Regions from separate parts of the Klebsiella ornithinolytica genome, predicted to be linked through region 2. Evidence: predicted binding sites of a transcription regulator. Region 2 holds the regulator's gene; each other region holds the start of a gene.
The links. The regulator CRP, encoded in region 2, controls carbon source genes, mostly activating them, when cyclic AMP is high. The targets are predictions, from matches to a motif close to ATGTGANNNNNNTCACAT.
Positions count from the first base shown of each region.

Region 1: the regulator CRP is predicted to act here: its motif matches at 2,640-2,657, upstream of serC (3-phosphoserine/phosphohydroxythreonine transaminase).
Region 3: the regulator CRP is predicted to act here: its motif matches at 5,047-5,064, upstream of udp (uridine phosphorylase).

Region 1 covers NZ_CP130153.1:3,701,757-3,708,767, forward strand. The annotation lists gene aroA (3-phosphoshikimate 1-carboxyvinyltransferase) at 71-1,354, opposite strand; gene serC (3-phosphoserine/phosphohydroxythreonine transaminase) at 1,427-2,515, opposite strand; gene Q1L34_RS17735 (DUF421 domain-containing protein) at 2,703-3,395, opposite strand; gene ycaO (30S ribosomal protein S12 methylthiotransferase accessory factor YcaO) at 3,511-5,271, shown strand; gene focA (formate transporter FocA) at 5,656-6,513, shown strand; gene pflB (formate C-acetyltransferase) at 6,565-7,011, shown strand, end outside.
Region 2 covers NZ_CP130153.1:436,959-443,969, reverse strand. The annotation lists gene Q1L34_RS01995 (ABC transporter ATP-binding protein) at 1-230, shown strand, start outside; gene Q1L34_RS01990 (nuclear transport factor 2 family protein) at 343-795, shown strand; gene Q1L34_RS01985 (hydrolase) at 1,068-2,027, shown strand; gene Q1L34_RS01980 (YheU family protein) at 2,024-2,242, shown strand; gene Q1L34_RS01975 (phosphoribulokinase) at 2,278-3,144, shown strand; gene Q1L34_RS01970 (OsmC family protein) at 3,225-3,629, opposite strand; gene crp (cAMP-activated global transcriptional regulator CRP) at 3,936-4,568, shown strand; gene Q1L34_RS01960 (YccS/YhfK family putative transporter) at 4,621-6,699, shown strand; gene argD (bifunctional acetylornithine/succinyldiaminopimelate transaminase) at 6,689-7,011, opposite strand, start outside.
Region 3 covers NZ_CP130153.1:5,317,136-5,324,146, forward strand. The annotation lists gene ubiB (ubiquinone biosynthesis regulatory protein kinase UbiB) at 1-1,136, opposite strand, end outside; gene ubiJ (ubiquinone biosynthesis protein UbiJ) at 1,133-1,738, opposite strand; gene ubiE (bifunctional demethylmenaquinone methyltransferase/2-methoxy-6-polyprenyl-1,4-benzoquinol methylase UbiE) at 1,752-2,507, opposite strand; gene rmuC (DNA recombination protein RmuC) at 2,574-4,022, opposite strand; gene udp (uridine phosphorylase) at 4,162-4,923, opposite strand; gene Q1L34_RS25165 (dienelactone hydrolase family protein) at 5,190-6,002, shown strand; gene Q1L34_RS25170 (transporter substrate-binding domain-containing protein) at 6,007-6,696, opposite strand; gene metE (5-methyltetrahydropteroyltriglutamate--homocysteine S-methyltransferase) at 6,858-7,011, opposite strand, start outside.

The DNA.
Region 1 (7,011 bases), 2.3 Mb from region 2:
GGCTGACGGAACGTCAGCCCGGAAGATGACAATATTTTACCTTTTCGGTTTGCTTTTTGCGCAGCGAACGTTACGCCAGCGTACTGATTCGCGCCAGCTGCTCGAAGTAATCCGGGAAGGTTTTCGCCGTACATTTCGGGTCAAGAATAGTCACCGGCGTATCAGACAACGCCACCAGCGAGAAACACATTGCCATACGGTGATCGTTATAGGTGCCAATCTCGGCAAACTGCAGCGTCAGCGGAGGCGTAATGCGAATGTAATCCTCCCCCTCTTCCACTTCAGCGCCCACTTTACGCAGTTCGGTGGCCATCGCAAACAGACGGTCGGTCTCTTTGACGCGCCAGTTATAGATGTTGCGTAGCGTGGTCGTTCCCCTGGCAAACAGCGCCGCAGTGGCGATAGTCATCGCCGCATCCGGAATATGGTTCATATCCATATCGATAGCATTCAGCTCGCCGCGGGTACAGGCAATATAATCCTCGCCCCAGGTGACGGTCGCCCCCATTTTTTCCAGCACGTCGGCAAAACGAATATCGCCCTGTACGCTGTTGCGGCCGATACCGGTGACTTTTACCGTCCCACCTTTGATGGCGCCGGCAGCGAGGAAATAAGAGGCCGAAGAGGCATCCCCCTCCACCAGGTAATCACCCGGCGACTGGTACTGCTGATTGCCGCTGACAATAAAGCGCTGATAGGCCTGATTCTCGACCTCAACGCCGAATGTTTTCATCAGATGCAGCGTGATGTCGATATATGGGCGGGAAACCAGCTCGCCTTTAATCGCGATGACGGTATCCTGCGGCGCCAGTGGCGCAGCCATCAGCAGCGCGGTGAGGAACTGGCTGGATACGCTGCCGTCCACTTCAACTTCGCCGCCGGTAAAGCCGCCGCGCAGGCGCAGAGGCGGATAGTTTTCCTGCTCCAGATAATCAATCTGCGCGCCGCCCTGGCGCAGCGCGTCGACCAGATGGCCAATCGGGCGCTCTTTCATGCGCGGTTCGCCGGTCAACACGATATCGTTGCCGCCCAGACACAGCGCGGCCGCCAGCGGACGCATGGCGGTCCCTGCGTTACCGAGGAACAGCTCCAGCGCACTACCAGCCTGCAGCGGCCCAGCGTTGCCGGTCACTTCACAGCGGGTGCGGTCAGCAGACAGAACGTAATGAACTCCCAGGGCGCTCAGGGCATTCAGCATATGGCGTACATCGTCGCTGTCCAGCAGGTTGGTCAGCACCGTGGTGCCACGGGCCAAAGCCGCCAGCAGCAAAGCACGGTTAGAGACACTTTTTGACCCAGGCAGGTTCACGGTGCCATCTACTCGCGCAATGGGTTGTAACGTCAGGGATTCCATCAAACTTAACTCTCAAACAAACAGAATAAAAACCCCGCAGACCAGCCGCGGGGATGAAAAACAGGAGGGTGATTAGCCGTGGCGGCGTTCAAAATCCTGCATAAAGTCGGTCAGTGCCTTCACGCCCGCCAGCGGCATCGCGTTATAGATAGAAGCACGCATGCCGCCCACTACGCGGTGGCCTTTCAGTGCATGCAGACCTGCGGCAAAGGACTCTTCAAGGAACAGTTTATCCAGCGCACTGTCGGCCAGCTGGAACGGGACGTTCATACGGGAACGGTTAGCCGCTGCCACATCGTTACGATAGAAGCTGCTGCGGTCGATCGCACCATACAGCAAATCGGCTTTTTGCTGATTGATTTTGTCCATTGCCGCGACGCCGCCCTGCTCTTTCAGCCACTTGAACACCAGACCGGCCAGGTACCAGGCGAACGTCGGCGGGGTGTTAAACATGGAGTCGTTAGCATCCAGTACGGTGTAGTCGAGAATTGACGGGCAGGCGATACTGGCTTTACCCAGCAGGTCTTCACGTACAATCACCAGCGTCAGGCCCGCCGGGCCGATATTTTTCTGTGCGCCCGCATAGATAACGCCGTAACGGCTGACATCAATCGGGGCAGAGAGAATGGTGGAGGAGAAATCCGCCGCAACCACGACGTCGTCCGCAAAATTCGGCGTTTCATCAATCGCAATGCCGTCGATGGTTTCATTCGGACAGTAGTGCAGATAGGCCGCGCCTGGCGTCAACTGCCATTCGCTCATCGGCTTAACTCCGCGCAGGCCGTCAACCGTGATTTTCGCGTCAATGGCGTTCGGCGAACAATATTTTTTCGCTTCTTTAATCGCGCTTGCCGCCCAGTAGCCGGCATCAACATAGTCAGCGGTGGTTTTATCACCCAGCAGGTTCAGCGGAACGCCCGCGAACTGACCGCGACCACCGCCGTGGCAGAATAAAACTTTGTAGTTGGAGGGGATATTGAGCAGATCGCGAAAATCCTGTTCAGCCGCCTCAGCCACCTGGATAAACTCTTTACCACGGTGACTGATTTCCATGACCGACGTACCCAGGCCATGCCAGTCACACAGCTCCTGCTGTGCCAGTTTGAGAACTTCCGCCGGCAGCATTGCCGGGCCCGAACTAAAGTTATAGACCTGAGCCATTTCCCCTCACCACGTTGCTATGTTGTCTGCCCGCGAACCATCGCGGGCATAAGTTATTCCTGTGGCTATCGGTTTTATCATTCAGTGACACGCACCGCAACGAGTAAAACTAAGCAGCCACGAAATGTGGCTGTCGTCACACAAAAGAATCTGCCGGCTTGACGTCATAAAACCGACATAATTGCTGTCAGGTGACTCTTTTCGCCCTGCTGGCCTGCGACCATTCTGCATTTGCGCAGCGGGGACATAATTGTTTATCCCCGGCGCGGAGATTAAGAACTGCGCTACACCGTACGCAGGCATATTCATCGTCGCGCGGAATGGTAGCGAAGCTTGCGTTATGGGGAGGAGGTAAAATAGACAGACCGGCTTTGACGTCTCGATCCGCATAGTAGTAGAGACTGATTTGCCCGTTGGTTTCCAGAATAGCCAACCGGACCTGTCCCAGCTGTTCGACGCCGTTGATCCGCAGCTCCATAAAAAACTCGAATTCGGTCATGTTTTCCGCCTGTAAATTTTTCCAGGCCAGTTCCCCCTGTTCGATGACCGGGATCGGTTTGCCCTCAAGCAGGTTCTCCAGCTTCTCGCTTTTGCCCATCAGCCACATGATCAGCCGGTAGAGCAACGCCAGGGTGACAAAGACCACCAGCACCGGCAGCATCGGGACATCGTCATAGAAAGCGACATCCCCTGCCGCGGATCCAAGGGTCAGGATAATGAGGACTTCGAACAGCGACATCTGCCGCACGCCGCGTCGGCCGGTGATTTTGAGAAAGATAAATACCAGGACAAAGGTGTACACGCTCCTCAGCGCCACCTCAGCCAAAAAGTCCACTGGCACTTTATCCAGCGCCATACGATGCCAATCAAATGCCTTCATGGTTAACGCCTGCACAGTTATCGGGTGTCAGTAAGGATAGCCAGACGATGGAGATAGCGCCGGTCATCTAAAAGCCGTATCATTGCGCGCTTTACGTACGATAAAAGTGATCGCCATGACTCAAACGTTTATTCCCGGCAAAGATGCCGCCCTGGAAGATTCCATCGCCCGCTTCCAGCAGAAATTGCTCGACCTCGGATTTGATATTGAAGAGGCCTCATGGCTGAATCCCGTACCGCACGTGTGGTCAGTACATATCCGTGATAAAGAGTGCTCGCTGTGTTTCACCAACGGCAAAGGGGCAACCAAAAAAGCGGCGCTGGCCTCGGCTCTTGGTGAATATTTCGAGCGTCTGTCCACCAACTACTTTTTTGCTGACTTTTGGCTGGGCGAAACCATCGCTAACGGACCATTCGTCCACTATCCAAATGAGAAATGGTTCCCGCTGACCGAAGACGATGAAGTGCCGGAAGGTCTGCTGGATCCTCGTCTGCGCGCATTTTACGATCCTGACGATCAGTTGACCGCCAGCATGCTGGTCGATCTGCAGTCGGGCAACGACGAACGCGGCGTTTGCGGCCTGCCGTTCACCCGCCAGTCCGATGGCGAAACCGTCTATATCCCGATGAATATCGTCGGCAACCTGTATGTCTCTAACGGGATGTCCGCAGGCAACACGGCGAACGAAGCGCGCGTTCAGGCACTGTCGGAAGTCTTCGAGCGTCACATTAAAAACCGCATCATTGCTGAGAGCATCAGCCTGCCAGAAATTCCGGCAGAGGTCATGGCGCGTTATCCAGGTGTGGTGGAGTCCATCAATAAGCTGGAAGCCGAAGGTTTCCCGATCTTTGCTTACGATGGCTCGCTGGGCGGCAAATACCCGGTTATCTGCGTGGTGTTGTTTAACCCGACCAACGGAACCTGCTTCGCCTCTTTCGGCGCGCATCCGGACTTCGGCGTCGCTCTCGAACGTACCGTCACCGAGCTGCTGCAAGGCCGTAGCCTGAAAGATCTCGATGTCTTTACGCCACCAACCTTCGATGACGAAGAAGTCGCTGAACACGCCAATCTTGAAACCCACTTTATTGATTCCAGCGGTCTGATCTCCTGGGATATGTTCAAACAGGATGCTGACTATCCGTTCGTCGACTGGAGCTTCTCCGGCACCACGGAAGAAGAGTTCGCCACCCTGATGGCCATCTTTAAAGAAGAAGATAAAGAAGTTTACATCGCCGATTATGAGCACCTGAGCGTCTACGCCTGCCGCATCATCGTTCCGGGAATGTCAGATATTTACCCGGCTGAAGATCTGTGGCTGGCCAATAACAGCATGGGCAGCCATCTGCGCGAAACCCTTCTCTCCCTGCCGGGCAGTGAATGGGAAAAAGAAGATTATCTGGCGCTGATCGAACAACTGGATGATGAAGGGAATGACGACTTCACCCGCGTACGCGAGCTGCTGGGCCTGGCGACGGGCAAAGACAACGGCTGGTATACGCTGCGTATTGGCGAACTGAAAGCGATGCTGGCGCTGGCCGGTGGCGATCTGGAGCAGGCCTTGATCTGGACGGAATGGACCATTGAATTCAATGCGTCTATCTTCAGTGCGGAACGCGCAAATTACTACCGCTGCCTGCAGACGCTGCTGCTGCTCAGTCAGGAAGAAGAACGCCAGCCTCTGCAGTACCTGAATGCCTTTATCCGTATGTACGGCGCCGATGCGGTAGAAGCTGCCAGCGCGGCGATGAGCGGTGAAGCGCCGTTCTATGGCCTGCAGGCCGTAGATAGCGATCTCCAGGCTTTCCCGGCCCATCAGTCTTTACTGAAAGCCTATGAAAAACTGCAGCGGGCAAAAGCGGCATTCTGGGCTAAATAAGGCTTCATTTTACTGCAGCCGCATTATTTACGGGGTCGATAAAGACCCCGTTTTTCATCGCTAAGTAGACCCGCGGCTAATTTGTAGTTGCAACGTTAATTTACAGTAAACTTTTTTTACGCATCACTTTAGGATTGTTAATTTTAATAAAAAATACCCCATTTTAATTAACCGTCCACAGCGGCCCAAAATGAAAAAAATCAACATAAGTTGTAAATTTTAAAATTTATTTTTTTCATTTAAAACAATCATTTATTCACATAATAAGTCAAAACCACACATATCCAGGGCTTATAGTTCCGGTGGGATATGATCTACATCAATTTCCCTTCTATAATGCTTTGTTAGTATCTCACCGCCAACTTTTATAAAGAGAGAGTTAGTGTGAAAGCTGACAACCCTTTTGATCTTTTACTCCCTGCAGCCATGGCGAAAGTCGCCGAAGAAGCAGGTGTCTACAAAGCGACAAAGCACCCGATGAAGACGTTTTATCTGGCGATTACCGCTGGTGTTTTCATTTCCATTGCTTTTGTCTTCTATATTACGGCGACAACCGGCACTGCCGCGATGCCTTTCGGAATTGCTAAACTGATCGGGGGGATCTGCTTTTCACTCGGCCTGATTCTTTGCGTCATCTGCGGTGCCGACCTGTTTACCTCCACCGTACTTATCGTCGTGGCGAAAGCCAGCGGACGAATTACCTGGGGTCAACTGGCAAGAAACTGGCTCAACGTCTATGTTGGTAACCTGATAGGTGCACTGCTGTTTGTATTGCTGATGTGGTTATCTGGAGAGTATATGACCGCCAACGGTGCATGGGGCCTGAACGTCCTGCAAACCGCCGACCACAAAATGCACCATACATTTATTGAAGCCGTGTGTCTGGGTATCCTGGCTAACCTGATGGTCTGTCTGGCGGTGTGGATGAGCTACTCCGGCCGCAGCCTGATGGATAAAGCCATGATTATGGTTTTACCGGTGGCGATGTTTGTTGCCAGCGGCTTTGAGCACAGTATCGCTAACATGTTTATGATCCCGCTGGGTATCGTAATTCGCGACTTTGCAACCCCGGAATTCTGGACCGCGATTGGTTCTGCTCCGGAAAATTTCTCTCACCTGACCGTGATGAACTTCATTACTGATAACCTGATTCCGGTAACTATCGGGAACATTATCGGCGGTGGTCTGCTGGTTGGGTTGACATACTGGGTCATTTACCTGCGTGGCGACGACCATCACTAAGGGCCGTTTCAGGCAGTAAATAAAAAATCCACTTAAGAAGGTAGGTGTTACATGTCCGAGCTTAATGAAAAGTTAGCCACAGCCTGGGAAGGTTTCGCGAAAGGTGACTGGCAGAAAGAAGTCAACGTACGTGACTTTATCCAGAAAAACTATACCCCGTATGAAGGCGACGAGTCCTTCCTGGCTGGCGCAACTGAAGCGACAACCAAGCTGTGGGACAACGTTATGGAAGGTGTTAAACAGGAAAACCGCACTCACGCGCCTGTTGACTTCGACACTTCCCTTGCATCCACCATCACGTCTCATGACGCGGGCTACATCAACAAAGCTCTTGAGAAAATCGTTGGTCTGCAGACTGAAAAGCCTCTGAAACGTGCGATTATCCCGTTCGGCGGCATCAAAATGGTTGAAGGTTCCTGCAAAGCGTACGATCGCGAACTGGACCCGATGCTGAAAAAAATCTTCACCGAATACCGTAAAACCCATAACCAGGGTGTA
Region 2 (7,011 bases):
CGCTGCGTAAAGAGATTAGCCGCCTCGAAAAAGAGATGGATAAGCTCAACGCGCAGCTCGCCCAGGCGGAAGAGAAGCTCGGCGACAGCGGGCTGTATGATGCCTCCCGCAAAGCAGAGCTGACCAGCTGTCTGCAGCAACAGGCCAGTGCCAAATCCGGTCTCGAAGAGTGTGAAATGGCCTGGCTGGATGCACAAGAGCAGCTGGAACAGATGCTACAGGAAGGTTAAAACGGGTTATGATAGGGCAGGGAGTATAAACGCAGTGGCGCTGAGTTATGGGAACGCGCCGTTATATGCCCCTGCTATAAACCGCAACACTCATCTGCGAAGAGGCATTGCCATGGTAAAAAAAACGCTTATCTCCCTCTCACTGCTTTGTGCCCTGACCCACTCCGCTTTTGCCGCCTACAGCGCGAGCGAATTGAAAAACAAAGAAAACGTCATCGCTTTTTATAATAAAGCGTTGAACGATAAAGACTTTGATGCCGCAAAAACCTACCTCGGAAACGAGTATATCCAGCATAATCCTGGTGCGAAGGATGGGCCCGAAGGCTTTCGTCAATTCATCGCCTTTCTGAAAGAGAAATTCCCCGACTCTCACAGCGAGATTAAACGCGTGATTGTCGACGGCGACTATGTCGTTCTGCACGTTGCGTCCACCGGCCGCGAGCCGGGCGTCACCCGGGCGATTATCGATATTTTCCGCCTCGATGCGCAGAACAAGATCGTTGAGCACTGGGATGTTATTCAGACGGTTCCGGAAAAAACCGCCAGCGGCAACAGCATGTTTTAAGCCAGCCCCACAGCCATTCGCTCCTGGCGGTGGCTGTTTCCCCTTCCAGCCTTCCCGGGCAGCGGGCCATCTTTATCCCGCAAGAGCAGTCCTCATCCGGCTTCAATTTCGTGTAACCTATAGCACAGGCCGCAAGACCACATATTGGATAACCTGCGCACTTCATGCGCGGTATACTGTTTTATAAGATGATTAACTGCTCTGGTGCTATGGTTGAAATCACCCCCACAGAAATGACGCCCCCCGAAAACGACTCGCGTGAGTTTCACCCTATGCGCGGCGTGGGCAATCGTCATCTGCAGACCATGCTGCCGCGCCTGATTCGCCGTAAGCTGGGATTCACGCCGCACTGGCAGCGACTTGAGCTCCCGGACGGTGATTTTGTCGATCTGGCGTGGAGCGAAGACCCCGCCGGGGCGCAACACAAACCGCGACTGGTGGTGTTCCACGGGCTGGAGGGTAGCCTGCACAGCCCCTATGCTCATGGCCTTATCCATGCAGCCATGCAGCGCGGCTGGCTGGGCGTGGTGATGCATTTCCGCGGCTGTAGCGGCGAACCCAACCGCAATAACCGCATCTATCATTCGGGTGAAACCGAAGATGGCCGCTGGTTCCTGCACTGGCTACAACGCGAATGGGGTGCGGTGCCGACCGCTGCCGTCGGCTATTCGCTGGGCGGGAATATGCTGGGCTGCCTGCTGGCCGAAGAAGGTGATAATGTCCCGCTTGATGCCGCGGTTATTGTCTCAGCCCCGTTCATGCTCGAAGCCTGCAGCTATCATATGGACAAGGGCTTTTCCCGGGTCTATCAGCGTTATCTGCTCAATCTGTTAAAGGCCAACGCCGCGCGTAAGCTGAAAGCCTATCCCGGCTCGCTACCGGTTGATCTCCGCCAGCTCAAAGGTATGCGCCGCATCCGCGAGTTTGACGATATGATCACCGCCAGGATTCACGGATTCGCCGATGCGCTGGACTACTATCGCCAGTGCAGCGCCATGCCGCGCCTCAGCGACATTACGAAACCGACGCTGATCATTCATGCGAAGGACGATCCTTTTATGGACCACCACTCCATTCCGCCGCAAGAGCAGCTCCCGGTAAACGTCGAGTATCAGCTGACCGAAAATGGCGGACACGTCGGATTCGTCGGCGGCACGCTGCGCAAACCGGAAATGTGGCTGGAAAAGCGTATCCCGGACTGGTTAACCCGTTGGTTGGGAGCACAAAAATGATTATTCCCTGGCACGATCTGGATCCCGAAACGCTGGATAACCTGATCGAAAGCTTTGTGTTGCGTGAGGGCACCGATTATGGTGAACATGAACGCTCGCTGGCGGATAAAGTCGCCGACGTCAAACAGCAATTGAAAAGCGGAGAAGCCGTGCTGGTGTGGTCAGAACTGCACGAGACGGTCAACATCATGCCCCGCAAGCAGTTTCACGGCTAAGGCGGCGCCACACATCGTTTAATCTGGGAGTTGTTATGTCTGCCAAACATCCGGTGATTGCCGTCACGGGCTCCAGCGGCGCGGGAACCACGACCACCAGCCTCGCCTTTCGTAAAATTTTCGCCCAGCTAAATCTGCGTGCCGCGGAGGTAGAAGGCGACAGCTTCCATCGCTATACCCGCCCGGAAATGGACATGGCGATCCGCAAAGCGCGCGATCAGGGGAAACACATCAGCTACTTCGGCCCGGAAGCCAACGACTTCGGCCTGCTGGAAAACACCTTCCTTGAGTACGGGCGTAACGGTAGCGGCCAGTCGCGCAAGTATTTGCATACCTATGATGAGGCGGTGCCGTGGAATCAGGTACCGGGCACATTCACACCGTGGCAACCGCTACCGGAACCGACCGATGTCCTGTTTTATGAAGGGCTGCACGGCGGGGTTGTCACGCCGCAGTATAACGTCGCGCAGAATGTCGACCTGCTGGTTGGCGTGGTGCCTATCGTCAACCTGGAATGGATTCAGAAGCTCATCCGCGATACCAGTGAACGAGGTCACTCCCGTGAAGCGGTGATGGATTCCGTGGTCCGTTCAATGGAAGACTATATCAACTTCATCACACCGCAGTTTTCGCGCACCCATATCAACTTCCAGCGCGTCCCCACTGTCGACACCTCCAACCCGTTTGCGGCGAAGGGCATTCCGTCATTGGATGAAAGCTTTGTGGTGATCCACTTCCGCAACCTACCGGATATCGATTTTCCCTGGCTGCTGGCGATGCTACAGGGCTCGTTTATCTCGCATATCAATACGCTGGTGGTGCCTGGCGGGAAAATGGGGCTGGCGATGGAGCTCATCATGACGCCGCTGGTGGAACGCTTGATGGAAGGTAAAGCAATTTAAATTCGCGGCCGGCGCTACGCTTGCGCCGGCCTGCAAGACGGTGTCAACCCGGTAAGCATCGCGCCACCGGGTATCTGGCATTACGCCTCTACCACCTCAAACGAGTGGGTGATGTTCACCGCTTTTTGCAGCATCAGCGCCACCGAGCAGTATTTCTCCGCCGACAGATCCACCGCACGGGAGACGGCCGCATCTTTCAGCTCCTTGCCGGTGACAATAAAATGCATGTTGATATGGGTAAACAGACGCGGCGCCTCTTCCCGACGTTCAGACGTCAGCTTGACTTCACAGTTAGTCACGTTGTGACGACCTTTCTGCAAAATAGACACGACATCGATCGCGCTGCATCCGCCCGCCGCCATCAGCACCATCTCCATTGGGCTTGGCGCTTTATCTCCGGAGTTGCCGTCCATCAGAATCTGGTGACCTGAAGCCGACTCTCCGATGAAGGTTAACCCTTCAACCCATTTCACACGAGCTTGCATAAAATTTAACTCCAAGGTTGCAATTTTCCTGACAGATTACGCGTACATAACAATTCTCGCAACGGAAGGCGACCTGCATCATGCTGAAGCGAGACACCAGGAGACATGCGGCAAAAGCTATGCTAAAACAGTCGGGATGCTACAGTATTACATTGATGTACTGCATGTATGCAGAGGAGTTCACATTACAGGCTGAAGAAAAATCACCAGCCCGTTTCCCAGGCATAGGGAAACAATACGATTGCATGCCCGGATGCCGTGTAGTGTCGGCACCCGGAGATAGCTTATAACAGAGGATAACCGCGCATGGTGCTTGGCAAACCGCAAACAGACCCTACCCTCGAATGGTTCTTGTCTCATTGCCACATTCATAAGTACCCATCTAAAAGCACGCTGATCCACCAGGGTGAAAAAGCAGAAACGTTGTACTACATCGTCAAAGGCTCTGTGGCTGTGCTCATCAAGGATGAAGAAGGTAAAGAGATGATCCTCTCTTACCTCAACCAGGGCGATTTCATCGGTGAATTAGGCTTGTTTGAAGAAGGCCAGGAGCGTAGCGCCTGGGTACGTGCGAAAACCGCATGTGAAGTGGCCGAAATCTCCTACAAAAAATTCCGTCAGCTCATTCAGGTTAACCCGGATATCCTGATGCGCTTGTCGTCGCAGATGGCTCGCCGTCTGCAGGTGACCTCAGAAAAAGTGGGTAACCTTGCCTTCCTCGACGTCACCGGGCGCATCGCTCAGACGCTGTTGAACCTGGCAAAACAGCCGGATGCGATGACCCACCCTGATGGTATGCAAATTAAAATTACCCGTCAGGAAATTGGTCAGATCGTTGGCTGTTCCCGCGAAACCGTTGGCCGTATCCTGAAGATGCTGGAAGATCAGAACCTGATCTCCGCACACGGTAAAACTATCGTCGTATACGGTACGCGTTAAGTCGATAAAACGGCGTATTGCTTGCGCAATACGCCGTTTTTGTTTTCCCTCTATGTGGCGCAGGCTGATTTATCACCCGGAAGTCAACTATGCACTGCGGCAAACGCTGGTGTTGTGTTTGCCTGTCGCAATCGGCCTCCTCCTCGGTCATTTACAGCAAGGTCTGCTGTTCTCGCTGGTGCCCGCCTGCTGTAACGTCGCCGGTCTGGATACGCCGCACAAACGTTTTTTTAAACGCTTGATTATTGGCGGTTCGCTGTTCGCCGGCTGCAGTCTGGTCGTCCAGCTTCTGCTTCAGCAGGCGATCCCGCTACCTTTGATTCTCAGCGGCCTGGCGCTGCTGCTCGGCGTGACGGCGGAGATCAGCTCTCTGCACGCCAGGCTTCTGCCCGCTTCGTTGATTGCCGCGATCTTTACCCTGAGCCTTGCCGGAAACATGCCCGTCTGGGAGCCACTGCTGATCTACGCCCTCGGGACGCTGTGGTACGGTCTGTTTAACTGGTTCTGGTTTTGGCTATGGCGCGAGCAGCCGCTGCGCGAATCGCTGAGCCTGCTCTATCGCGAGCTGGCTAACTACTGCGAAGCCAAATACAGCCTGCTGACCCAGCATATCGATCCCACCACTTCACTGCCGCCGCTGCTCACGCGCCAGCAGAAGGTGGTGGACCTGATCACCCAATGCTACCAGCAGATGCATATGCTGGCGGCGAACCAGCGCAATGACCACAAGCGCCTGCTGCGGGCGTTTCAGATGGCGCTGGATTTGCAGGAACATATCTCCGTCAGCCTGCACCAACCCGAAGAAGTACAAAAACTGGTAGAACGCAGCCATGCCGAGGCGGTGATCCGCTGGAACGCGCAAACCGTTGCCGCTCGCCTGCGGGTGCTGGCCGATGACATCCTGTACCACCGCTATCCGCGGCGCTTTAACATGGATAAGCAGATCGGCGCGCTGGAGAAAATTGCCTGGCAGCATCCGGACAACCCGGTAGGGCAGTTCTGCGCCTGGCACTTCAGCCGAATAGCCCGGGTGCTGCGTACCCAGCGCCCGCTGTACGCTCGCAACCTGATGGCGGATAAAGAGCGCCGTCTGCCGCTGCTGCCCGCGCTAAAAAACTATCTCTCGTTAAAATCACCGGCGTTACGTAACGCTGCGCGTATCTGCGTGATGTTAACGGCCGCGAGCCTGATGGGAAGTGCCCTGAACCTTCCCAAGCCTTACTGGATCCTGATGACGGTGCTTTTTGTAACCCAAAACGGCTACGGCGCGACGCGGGTACGTATCGTCCATCGGGCGGCAGGTACGCTTGCCGGTCTGGCCATCGCCGGACTGGCGTTGCACTTCCATGTCCCGGAGGGTTATACGCTCTCCGCGATGCTGCTCGTCACGCTGCTGAGCTACCTGATTATCCGCAAGCATTATGGCTGGGCGATGGTTGGCTTTACCGTGACGGCGGTGTATACCCTGCAGCTTCTGACGCTCAACGGCGAGCAGTATATTGTCGCCAGGCTTATCGATACGCTTATCGGCTGCCTTATCGCCTTTGGCGGCATGGTCTGGCTATGGCCGCAATGGCAAAGCGGGCTACTGCGTAAGAACGCTCACGACGCGCTGGAAGCCGATCAGGAAGCGATCAGGCTGATTCTTAGCGACGATCATCAGGCTCCGGCGCTGGCCTATCGCCGGATGCGCGTCAATCAGGCGCATAACTCGCTGTATAACTCGCTGAATCAGGCCATGCAGGAACCCGGTTTTAACACACACTATCTTGACGACATGAAACTGTGGGTCACCCACAGCCAGTTTATTGTTGAGCATATCAACGCGATGACCACCCTGGCCCGCGAGCATACGATGCTGACGCCGGAGCTGGCCCGACGCTATCTGGAATCTTGTGAGATTGCGCTCCAGCGTTGCCAGCAGCGGCTGGATTCCGATGGTCCCGGCAGCGCTGGCGATGTCAATATTATGGAGTCGCAGGATGTGGAGGTGAGCCGGGGGCCGTTAAGTACGATGGAGCAACATCTGCAGCGGATCCTCGACCATCTGAACACCATGCACACCATCTCCTCGGTGGCATGGCGTCAGCGCCCGCATCACGGCATCTGGCTACGCGCGATTAAGCGTTAAGAACCTGCTTTACCGCCTGGGCAAAGCGGGCCATGCCTTCGGCAATATCCTGCTCGTCGATGACCAGCGAAGGGACAAAGCGCATCACATCCGGCCCGGCATTCAGCACCATCACGCCGGCATCTGCCGCGGCATAGAGAAAATCACGAGCCCGGCCCTTATACTGCGGCTTAAGCTCCGCGCCAATCAACAGCCCCATACCGCGGATGTCGCTGAACAGGTCAAACTGCGCGTCAATTTGCTGGAGATGCTGCACAAACAGCTCGCGCTTCGCCTTCACGCCCTCCAGCACCTCCGGGGTATTAATCAGGT
Region 3 (7,011 bases), 670 kb from region 2:
GAGATCTCAGCCAGCGGCTTCTCGAAGATCGGCTCGCAGACGGTGCGAATAGCAAACTCGAACTCTTCAACATTGGTATCCGCAGGAACCCAGCCTGAATCTACGTGCAGCTCGGCGACTTTACGATAATCGCGGTTGAAGAACGCAATGAAGTTTTCCGCCAGGTAGCGCTTATCTTCTTTGTTCAGCGACCCCACGATACCGCAGTCGATCCCGATGTACTGGGGGTTCTCCGGATGGTCGTAGCTAACAAAAATATTGCCTGGATGCATGTCTGCGTGGAAGAAGCTGTCGCGGAACACCTGGGTGAAAAAGACCTGCACGCCGCGTTCCGCCAGCAGCTTCATGTTCGTGCCCTGCGCTTCCAGCGCCTCCACGTCGGAAACCGGGATCCCGTAAATCCGCTCCATGACCATCATGTTTTCGCTACAGTAATCGGAGTAGACCTCCGGTACATATAGCATCGGGCTGTCTTCAAAGTTGCGCCGCAGCTGAATGGCGTTCGCCGATTCACGTAGCAGGTTGAGTTCATCCAGCAGCGTTTTTTCGTATTCGCGAACCACTTCCTGCGGGCGCAGGCGGCGACCGTCGGGCAGTAAACGCGGCACCCAGCGCGCGAGACGATAGATAAGCTTCATGTCCGCTTTAATCACCGGCACGATATCCGGGCGGATCACTTTGATAACGACCTCTTTACCGTTTTCTTTCAGCCGTGCGGTATGGACCTGCGCAATAGAGGCCGATGCCAGCGGTTCAATCGAGAAATCGTCAAACCAGGCCTCTACGGGAAGACCGCCCATCGCCTGTTCGATCTGCTGTTTTGCCAACCGGCCATCGAAGGGCGCTACGCGATCCTGCAGCAGCGCGAGCTGATCGGCGATTTGCGGCGGGAACAGATCGCGGCGGGTGGAGAGCATCTGGCCGAACTTGATCCACACCGGCCCCAGCTCCTGCAGCGCAAGGCGCAGACGTTCGCCGAGAGGTTGGTTTTTATGACGATTCGGCATCCAGAACAGCATCCGCCGCCCGATACGCAGCGGCAGCGTGATACGCATTTTGGGAATGAGCTCATCAAGCCCATAGCTCAAAAAGGTGCGGATAATAAGATACAGGCGCCGTAATTCTCCTGGCGTCATTTGCCCTCCAGCGTTTCCAGCCGTTTTTCCAGTGCGGAAAGCGCGCGTTCCACAGCCGCGGTCTCTTCGCCAAACCAGGCCATTTCCAGCGGCCCAGGCGCCATACGCCACTCTTCGGTCAGCGCTTCAGCGACATACCGCTGCTGACGCTGAGCGCCGTGCAGCAGAAAACGAGCTCCGGAGCGAAAGACCTTACTGACCCCTTCCGCAACGATATCGCCGGTGTAAGGCGCCAGCAGCTCAGCCGGATCGAATTCCGCCAGGTCACATAGCGCCACCGTGTTCTGCACCACCTGCAGGTCGCCCTGCACTTCCAGATCACCGCTGCGAATAAGCGCCGTGAGCTGTTGACGGTTGCGCAGCTGTGGCAGCACGCTGAGACGAGTAATGACGGTACAGTCGGCATCGCCTTCCCAGGTCCCCAGCACATCCACCTGACGCTCGCTGAAGACCAGCACAACCGGCGTCGACAGCTCCTTCAGCTCAACGCGCAGCACCTTCCCCAGCAGACGCTGGCGAGCAGGTTTTAACGCTTTGTCGCGCCAGAGAAAGGTATTGAGGGCGGTTTCAATGCCAGCGGTAACCAGTGGTTTGAAAGGCATGCGATCCCTCCTGTCAGAACTTATAACCGCGGTGCAACGCAACGATACCAGCCGTCAGGTTGTAGTAGTCGACGTTTTCGAAACCGGCGTCCTGCATCATGGCTTTCAGGGTGTCCTGATTCGGGTGCATACGAATAGATTCCGCCAGGTAGCGATAGCTTTCACCGTCTTTGGCAACCAGTTCCCCTACGCGCGGCAGCACGTGGAAGGAGTAGGCATCATAGGCTTTGCTGAGCGGCTCAATAATCGGTTTCGAGAACTCGAGCACCAGCAGACGACCGCCCGGCTTCAGGACGCGATACATTGAACGCAGCGCCTTTTCTTTATCGGTGACGTTACGCAGGCCAAATGAAATCGTGATGCAGTCAAAAGTGTTGTCGGCAAACGGCAGCGCTTCTGCGTTAGCCTGAACGTATTCAACGTTGCCGACGATGCCGATGTTGCGCAGCTTTTCGCGCCCCATTTTCAGCATAGAGTCGTTGATATCTGCCAGCATGACGCGCCCCGTTTCACCCACCAGACGAGAGAACTTCGCCGTCAGGTCGCCGGTGCCGCCGGCCAGGTCCAGAACGGTCTGTCCACGGCGTACGCCGCTGCAATCGATGGTGAAACGCTTCCACAAACGATGAATACCGAACGACATCAGATCATTCATAACATCATATTTTGCGGCCACAGAATGGAATACATGTGCCACCATGTCCGCCTTCTGCTCTTTGGCTACCGTCTGAAAACCAAAGTGCGTCGTTTCTTGTGAATCCTCAACCATCTCAATGCCTGCTTATCAAGAAAATGTTCGCCGAGTGTAACAGATTCAGCGCATTTCCCATACGGTTCAACGCGGCATAGAGGACTCGCCGGACATCGTCTCATCGGCCGGATCGGAGGTATATTCGTTATCTTCAAGCGCTTTTTCGTCTTCTTCAGAACGATATTCGTCATCCTGAGCCGTTGCCTGATCGACTAAATCAGGATTAATCCCGCGCTTCACTTCAACGCCAAGACCGCGGAACGCTTCTGCCTGCACCAGCAGATTTCCGCGCCCGGAAGCAAGCTTTTTCATCGCCTGGCGATAGTTATCCTGGGCTTTATCCAGGCTCTGCCCAATGGCGGACATATCATCAACGAACAGTCGCATTTTGTCGTACAGACGACCTGCGCGCTCAGCGATTTTCTGCGCATTGCGGCTTTGATGTTCATAACGCCAGAGATTGGCAATCGTCCGCAGCGCCACCAGCAGCGTCGTCGGACTGACCAGCATAATGTTGTTCTTCAGCGCTTCGCTGATAAGTTCAGGCTGGCGGTCGATAGCCAGCAGGAAAGCCGGCTCCACGGGAATAAACATCAGCACATAGTCGAGCGAGCGCAGGCCCGGCAGCTGTTGATAATCTTTACGTCCGAGCAGGCGAATATGGTTACGCACCGAGGCGATATGCTCCTGCAGCGCCGCCTCGCGGGTGTAGTCATCTTCGGCATTGAAATAGCGTTCGTAGGCCACCAGCGTCATTTTGGCATCAATGACCACATCTTTCCCCTGCGGCAGGCGAACGATGACATCGGGCTGCATGCGCGAACGACCTTCTGTTTCGATGCTGACCTGGGTCTGGTATTCATACCCTTCGCGTAGCCCGGAAGCTTCCAGCACGCGGGTTAGCACCACCTCTCCCCAGTTACCCTGCGTTTTGTTATCCCCTTTCAACGCCCGGGTCAGGTTCAACGCCTCCTGCGCCATCTGCGCGTTCAGCTGCTGCAGATTGCGGATCTCATGGGCCAGCGTATGCCGCTCACGCGCCTCCTGGCCAAAACTGTCCTGCACCTGGCGGCGGAAACCGTCCAGCTGTTCACGCAGCGGCGTCAGCAGGCCATGTAAACTCTGCCGGTTCTGCTCATCGACGCGCCGGTTGCTGTGTTCGAAAATGCGGTTTGCCAGGTTTTCAAACTGCTCGCTCAGACGCTGTTCGCTGTTCACCATCTGGCGGATTTTATCCTCGGCGTGGATCCGGGTAGATTCAAGGCGGGTGGTGACTTCGCGGAGATCGGCCTCCAGAGAGCTATTGATATCACGCAGGCTGCGCAGTTCGTTATTCAGCAACTCACATTCATCGCGCCAGTGGGCCTCCTGCACCAGCTGCTGGCGCGCGGCGCTGAGCTCGATATCCAGTTCACGGCGCTCCTCGATAAGGTCGGCGCGAATTTGGTCAGCTTTGGCTTTGGTCGCCAGCCACCCTGCGACCAGCCCTACGGCCAGCGCCACGATGGCACTTATCACAATCGAGATATCCACAACGCCCCCTGCGGCAACAACTTACGGCACAAAAATAGAATTGTGCTGTACAAACGTCCAGTTTAAAAGAGATTTCCTGCGAGGCGCAGCGCAAAAAAGAAAGGCCGGAAGATCCGGCCCTGGGTGGAGAGGCGAGGAATTACAGCAGACGGCGAGCCGCTTCGACGACGATTTTTACCGCGTGGCTTTCGGTTTGCTTCATGGTTTCCGCGTTCGGAATTTCCTGCTGGGTACGGTTGACGATAACCCCGGCAACCATCCCGGCACGCAGCCCCTGGCTGGCACACATGGTCAGCAGAGTCGCAGACTCCATCTCGTAGTTCATGACCCCCATTGACTGCCACTCTTCCATAGAACCTTTAAAACGGCTGACCACGCGACCGGAGAAGGTGTCGTAGCGCTCCTGGCCCGGGTAGAAGGTGTCAGATGATGCGGTCACGCCGATATGGGTGGTCGCGCCGATCGATTTGGCCGCTTCAACCAGCGCAGTGGTGCAGGCAAAGTCAGCCACGGCCGGGTATTCCATCGGCGCAAAGTGCAGACTCGCGCCATCAAGACGTACGGATGCGGTGGTAACCAGCACGTCACCGACGTTAATGTGTGGCTGGATAGCGCCGGTGGTGCCGATACGCAGGAAGGTACGAATCCCCAGCTGCGCCAGCTCTTCAACGGCGATGGACGTTGACGGGCCGCCGATACCGGTAGAGCAGACAATGACCGACTTGCCATCCAGTTCGGCACGCCAGGAGGTAAATTCGCGGTGAGATGCCAGCTTGACCGGCTTATCCATCAGCGCGGCGATCTTTTCCACACGCTCCGGATCGCCAGGGACGATAGCCAGCGTAGCCCCTTGTAAATCGTTTTTGGTGAGGCCGAGATGAAAAACATCAGACTTAGACATAAAAAACTCCTCTGTGGGTCGAATTATCAGCAGAAGCAAAACGGTACTTTACAGAAGCTACCCGCTTAGTTTTGTGACAAAAATCACCATGAACAAAAATCATTGCAATGATTTTCCATCAAAAAGTGATAAACATCACATTAACAAGTTATATTCATCGTGTCTGAACAAAAGATAGCCTGTTTCAGGCACTGTGCTTTGTTAACGTCCGGTCGATAGCGTCTATAGTTATCGATGCGCTAATAAATAAGGGTACGGAGAATACCATGACCACAACCAAGCAACCTGGCTTTGCGCCTGCAGCCACGCCGCACGCTTCTACCGCCGTTCATACCTCGGAGGAGAGCATCATCACAGGCGAAACGTCGATCCCCACTCAGGGAGAGAACATGCCGGCCTATCATGCTCGTCCGAAGAACGCCGATGGCCTGCTGCCGGTCGTTATCGTTGTTCAGGAAATTTTCGGCGTCCATGAACATATCCGCGACATTTGCCGCCGTCTGGCGCAGGAGGGATATCTGGCTATCGCGCCAGAGCTCTACTTCCGCCAGGGCGATCCGAATGACTATACCGATATCCCCACCCTGTTCCAGGAGCTGGTCAGCAAAGTGCCGGATGCGCAGGTGCTGGCCGACCTCGACCATGTCGCCAGCTGGGCCGCACGCCACGGAGGCGATGCTCATCGTCTGCTGATCACCGGCTTCTGCTGGGGTGGACGCATTACCTGGCTTTATGCCGCCCATAACCCGCAGCTAAAAGCCGCCGTCGCCTGGTACGGAAAGCTGGTCGGGCAGAAAACCCTGAACTCAGCGAAATATCCGGTGGATATCGCCGTTGATCTCAACGCGCCGGTGCTGGGGTTGTACGGTGGCAAAGACGCCAGCATTCCGCAGGATACGGTGGAAACCATGCGTCACGCGCTTCGCGCGGCCAACGCCAAAGCGGAGATCATCGTCTACCCGGAAGCCGATCACGCCTTTAACGCCGATTATCGCGCCAGCTATCATGAAGAATCGGCCAAAGACGGCTGGCAGCGTATGCTGGCATGGTTTGCGCAGTATGGCGGGAAGCGCGCGTAAGCCGCTATCGGTTGCCGATATGGCGGTTAATCATATCGGCGATCGTTCCGTCACTCTTCCATGCCGCCAGACAACCACAGACAAATTCATAGTGCTGTAGCCGGTTTCGGGGAACGCAAATCGCTTGCTGTATCTGGCTGAAACTATCAGGCAGGAGGCGAAACTGGGGATATTCCCGCGCCACGCTGGCAAGCGGCTGACGGATCCCGGCAACCATCTCCCCTTCCCCGGCGATAAACGCGCGGATCGCCTCCTGGGAGGTAGCGTACTGCTGCATCACCGCATGGCGTAGCGTTCGAATCAGATACAGTTCATAGGCCGCCCCTCTCCCGACGTTAATCGTTACTCCCGGGCGATCCATCGCTTGTACGGAGTGAATATCGCTGTCGTTTCTGACCAGCACTGAACTTTCAATCGTGACATACGGCGGGGTGAAGCACAGTTTGTCTTCACGAGCGGGATCAATCGCCAGGAAAGCAATATCCCACTGGTCCAGCAAAGCTACATCAACCACTTTCCCGGCCGTCGGCCAGGTCACAAATCGCGCCTCGCAACCGCATTCCGCGGCCAGTTTTTTGGCTAACTCGGCGGTGATGCCACCCGGGGTATTATCCGGCAATAACGTGGCGAGAACCGGGTTCCCCAGATTAATAGCAAAACATAAGGACCGCTGCGGATCGTCGAGTCTGGTCATCATTCTCCCCCGGAAATGTCTGTGCTTGCTCAGTGCAGCTAAGCGTAGCCCAGCCGCAGGCACTCCGCAGGTTAGACGGGACATTTGCCAGCACGAAAGAGAAAAGAAAAAGAGAAAAGAAGAGGAGGCCTGGGCCTCCTCCGGGACGAGGGTTAACGGAGTTATGCCTGACGCAGATTCTGCGCGGCTTTCACCATGTTAGCCAGCGCGGCGCGGGTTTCCGGCCAGCCGCGAGTTTTCAGGCCACAGTCCGGGTTGACCCACAGACGCTCTGCCGGGATACGCTGCGCCGCTTTCTCCAGCAGTGCTTCAATC